2 regions of the Rothia sp. HMSC069C10 genome follow, and region 1 is predicted to be linked to the other one. Evidence: riboswitches for the same ligand, from Rfam matches in the RefSeq annotation. Region 1 holds a riboswitch; the other holds the start of a gene.
The links. A riboswitch is a leader RNA that binds a small molecule or an ion and turns the genes downstream of it on or off. The one in region 1 is predicted to bind thiamine pyrophosphate.

Region 1 (2,384 bases):
TTCTGTCCGCCGGACAGTGCGCTGCTGGGGTGGTCGAGGGGCAGGTGGTTGAGTCCTACTGCGGTGAGGGCTTCGGTGACGCGGCCCCAGATTTCTTCGCGGGGTACGCGCAGGTTTTCGGGGCCGAAGGCTACGTCGTTGCCGACGGTTGCCATGACGATGGAGGATTCGGGGTCCTGCTGCATCATGCCTGCGGTGCCGCGCGCTTCGGCGGGGGCTTGCCCGTTGATGGTGATGGTGCCGCCGGCGGATTCGCCGTCGTCATCGTGGAGCACACCGGCGATGGCGTGCAGGAGCGTCGATTTGCCGGCGCCGGAGGTGCCCAGTAGCAGGACTTTTTCACCGGGGTTGATGGTGAGGTTGAGTCCGCTGATGACGGGTTCTGGGCGGCCGGGGTGGTGCCAGCTGAAGTTGTTGAGCTCGATGCGCGCCCCGCGCGGTGTTGCTTCCATGATGGTTCCTTAGCCTTTTGTGTGGCTGCTGTAGTGTGCCGAGTGGTGACTCGTGGTGAGTGACTAGTTGGTGGCTAGTTGCTGGCGGTTAGCGGCGGGTCTTGCCGGATGCCAGCGAGGAGAGCACACCGGTCTTGGCGAGGTTCTGCACGAGGATCCATGCGAGGAAGCCTGCGATGATTGCACCGGAGATGACGGAGCATGCTACGTAGATGATTGCCTTGACCGGTTCCATGTCGGGGTAGTAGATGAAGATTTCGTTAACACCCATGAACAGGCCGCTGAGCGCACCGGCGAAGACTGCTACGAATGCGTCCCAGCGACGGTAGCGGAAGATTGCGAAGGCGATTTCAGCGCCGAGGCCTTGGAAGAGGCCCGCGATCAGGATTTCGCCGCTCCACGCGCCGCCGGTGAAAAGTACGGAGATGAATGCTGCGACGATTTCGCCGAAGAGTGCGGCACCGGGCTTGCGGATGAGCAGGCCGCCGAGGGTACCGCCGAGCAGCCATGCGCCGGCGACGATGGGGCGGAATTCGGGTGCTGCTACGAGTGCAGTTTTGGCGGCGGGGCCGACTGCGATGTCCCAGATCCAGAAGATGACGGCGCAGGCTACTGCGATAACTGCGGCGATGACGATTTCGTTGACTCGCCAGCGCAGGTTCGGCTTCTTCGCTTCTGCCTGGGTAGATGCATGGTTTGATGCCTGGGAGGCGGGGGTTGCGTTCTGTGACATTGGTGATCCTTCCGTCGTTGGAAGGGGAATGTCCTCGCCCTCTGATTGGACGAGGGCATTGAGAAGAAATTCGACTCCCTACGCCGGTACTAACCGGATCAGGTTCGAGGGTCTGCTTAGCACTCTCAGCGCCTCGGTGGCGCTCCCCTGTCGTGTGGAGTTCCTTGTCCGTACCGTTGTGGCGCGGGTGGAAGCCCAGGTTCGATTGTAGGCGTGTCTGGCTGTTCGCGCCAATTTGCCGCTTTTTGTTCCCTTCTTCTGCCCGCATTCCAGAATTGCACGGTGTACAATTTTGGGACGGAGAGGCTCCAAGGCGGCACGAACGCCTTAAACCCTATACGCTAGGGAGTGGCGCTCTTTTCTCACCCAACCCCGAAGGGGTTCACGGGCAGGACGCCGCATCGTATACAGCTAAGGAGATACACATGAACCCCGTCGCTAAGCTTGCTATTGCGGGTATCAACATGGGCGCTGCTGCCCTGGTTGGTAAGGGCCTGGGCGCAGCCTGGACCAAGGCTACCGGCAACCAGCCTCCCGCCATTTCCCACGACTCTGAAGATACCCTGCGTCAGGTCATCCTCTGGACCGTTCTGACCTCCGTCGCGGGTGCTGTGGTGAGCTTCGGTATTGCTCGCCTGCAGCGTCGTTTCTTCAACTAAGACTTTGCGCCTTCCGCGCGAAAGTTCATGAACTAGGCGGTACGTATCTCCACTCGGTACGTACCGCCTGGTGTTCCCTCTTCAGCACGCCCGCTCTACTTCAGCAGGTTTCATGCCGCCGCTACCCTGAAGCGCCACCTCGGCATCCGAAAGCACAACTATGACTATTTCTTCTCCCCGCCGTAAGACGAAGGCTCCGCGTAGGGTCGTTGACCACGCGAACAGCCGCCGCTCGGTCGCATCCTGGGTCATGTGGGATGTTGGTTCGTCGAGCTTCGACTCGATTATGACGACCTTCATCTTCACCGTCTATCTGACCAGCAGCTACTTCGGCTCCCCCGAAGAGACTTCTTCGGCGCTGTCGCTGGGTCTGACCATTGCCGGTTTCCTCATTGCGATCCTGGCGCCGGTGACCGGTCAGCGTAACGACAAGTCCGGCAGGGGCATCTTCTGGCTTGGCGTGAATACCATGCTGCTGGTCGGTTCGATGGCGGCGTGCTTCTTCGTGGGCCCCACCCCGCAGTACCTGTGGCTGGGTGT
Region 2 (2,384 bases), on a different contig from region 1:
CTGGAAGGCACCATCACCGTGATGGGCCGCCCGGTCGGTCACGGCGACTTCCCGACCGATGCCGCCGCCGATGGCCGCCCGCGCCTGCTGGTCTGCACCCAGGAAGCGCACGTCTTCTTCGGTACTCTCGCCGATAACTTTACGGTGGTCGTGCCGGATGCAACCGTCGAGCAGATGGGCGAGGCACTGGACGCTATCGGTGCCCGCTGGTGGCGCGACCTGCCGCAGGGCATGGATACTGTCGTGAGCGGCGCGGATTCGCCGCTGACCCGCGACCAGATTCAGCAGCTGGCGCTGGCACGTATTGTGCTTGCTGACCCGCACGCCGTGATTCTGGACGAGTCCACCACCCAGCTGGAGCTCGCGGACGCAACCGAGTCCCTGAGCGCCGTGCTGGCGAACCGTGCGGTGCTGATCATTTCGCACGATGCGCGTATCGCCTCGCTGGCTGACCGCGCGGTCCTGCTGCACGAGGGTAGGATCATTGCGGAGGGTTCACCGGCAGAGATTTTCGCCCTGACCTAAACCCGGCTGATAGTGCCCGGCTGATAGTGCCCGGTACCGTGTGAAGCGGTGCCGAGCACTACGTGTTTAACGGGTGGTTTCCGTACAAGGGTGCACTGAAATCGGCGGCGGGAGCACTCGCAAGAGTGCAAGACTCAAACGAAAATTTCGGAGAGATTCACTTGTTACCCGCAGAACTTTTAGCTACGGAGAATCATTGTGATAACCTGGCAGAGCGATATGGGGTGCCTTGAGACGCCCGCGACCCGCTAACCCGCCCAACTGACCGCCCAACGAAGGGCTACGGCACAGCGAAGAGCTACAGCACAGCGGGCGCACGAAACGGCGTAATAACACTCAAGGCTGAGAGAATCACCCATTGAACCTGCTCTAGTTCGAACTAGCGAAGGGATTATCGATCATGGCAGAGCAGCCTACCGCGCCCTCGTGCGCACCCACCTCCAACCCCTCGACCCTCTCCAACCCTGCACCCGGCGCGAGCGCCTCCGGAGCATCCGGGGTACCCCAGACAGCTCGGGTGCCGAGGGTTCTCTCCATTGCGGGAACCGACCCCTCCGGCGGTGCAGGTATCCAGGCGGACCTCAAGTCCATTGCCGCATCCGGCGGTTACGGCATGTGTGTGACCACCTCACTGGTCGCCCAGAACACGTGCGGGGTTCGTGAAGTGTTCACCCCGCCCCTGGAATTTTTGACCGCGCAGCTTGCCGCCGTTTTTGATGACGTCACGGTTGACGCCGTGAAAATCGGCATGCTCGGCGACGCAGACACGATCCGCACCGTCCGCACCTGGCTGAGCGAGCATCCGGTGCCCGTGGTTGTGCTCGACCCGGTCATGATTGCTTCTAGCGGTGACCGCTTGCTGCAGGCGGAAGCGGAGCAGGCGCTGCGCGATCTCGTGCCGCTCGTGAATGTGATTACCCCGAACATTCCGGAGCTTGCCGTGCTCTGTGAGAAGGAGCCCGCTCAGACTTTCGATGAGGCGCACGAGCAGGCGGCGAACCTTGCGGCGGCGACCGGAACTACCGTGATTGTGAAGGGCGGCCACCTGTGTGGTCAGGACGCCGGTAACACCGCGGTCTTCCCGGACGGCACCTGCGCGCACGTGCGCACCCCGCGTCTGGACAGCCGTAATACGCACGGCACCGGATGCTCCCTGTCCTCTTCGCTGGCAACCCGCCTGGGCGTGGAACTGCTCCAGCACACCGAAGCTGCAGAACACACCGCAGAGCAGAGCGTTCTGACCAGCGAAGACACCCACCGCGCCCTGCAGTGGAGCACCCGCTGGCTCCACGAAGCCATTGCCGCAGGTGCCGGGCTGCAGGTCGGCTCCGGTGAGGGCCACGGTCCGGTGGACCACGCCGCCCGTGCCCGCCGCCTGGAGGCTGCCGCCTCCGCGTACCCGTGGCATCACCTGCTCGCCACCACCGACTCTGAGGGCAATACTCTGGACGGCACCAGCCCGGAGCGTCTGCTGCCGGTCAGCCCCGTGCCCGCCGGTGAAGCTGTCGTAAAGCCCGCCGGTCCCTGGACCGCCGCCCTCTGGGCAGCCGGTGGCGAAACCTGGCACCAGATCCTGGACCTGCCCTTCGTGCGTGCCCTCGGTGACGGCACCCTCGACGAGGATCTGTTCGCCTTCTACCTGGACCAGGACGCCCTCTACCTGCGCGATTATTCGCGTGCGCTCGCGACTCTCTCGGCGCGTGCCGATACCGCTGAGGCGCAGGTGCACTGGGCGGCTGGCGCGCATGAGGCGATTGCCGCCGAATCGCAGCTGCACGAGGGCTGGTTGGCGAACCGTGCGCGCCTGGGCGGTCCTTCGCCGATTACCATGGGGTACACGAACTTCCTGCGTGCCTTCA

Region 2: another riboswitch for thiamine pyrophosphate. It lies ahead of HMPREF2842_RS05560 (bifunctional hydroxymethylpyrimidine kinase/phosphomethylpyrimidine kinase); the one in region 1 lies ahead of HMPREF2842_RS08570 (ECF transporter S component).

The regions. Positions count from the first base shown of each region.
Region 1 covers NZ_KV808305.1:323,914-326,297, forward strand. Annotated here, with positions in the region: gene HMPREF2842_RS08565 (ABC transporter ATP-binding protein) at 1-452, opposite strand, end outside; gene HMPREF2842_RS08570 (ECF transporter S component) at 541-1,185, opposite strand; TPP riboswitch at 1,244-1,344, opposite strand; gene HMPREF2842_RS08575 (DUF4235 domain-containing protein) at 1,611-1,844, shown strand; gene HMPREF2842_RS08580 (MFS transporter) at 2,005-2,384, shown strand, end outside.
Region 2 covers NZ_KV808301.1:133,112-135,495, forward strand. Annotated here, with positions in the region: gene HMPREF2842_RS05555 (ABC transporter ATP-binding protein) at 1-525, shown strand, start outside; TPP riboswitch at 736-934, shown strand; gene HMPREF2842_RS05560 (bifunctional hydroxymethylpyrimidine kinase/phosphomethylpyrimidine kinase) at 926-2,384, shown strand, end outside.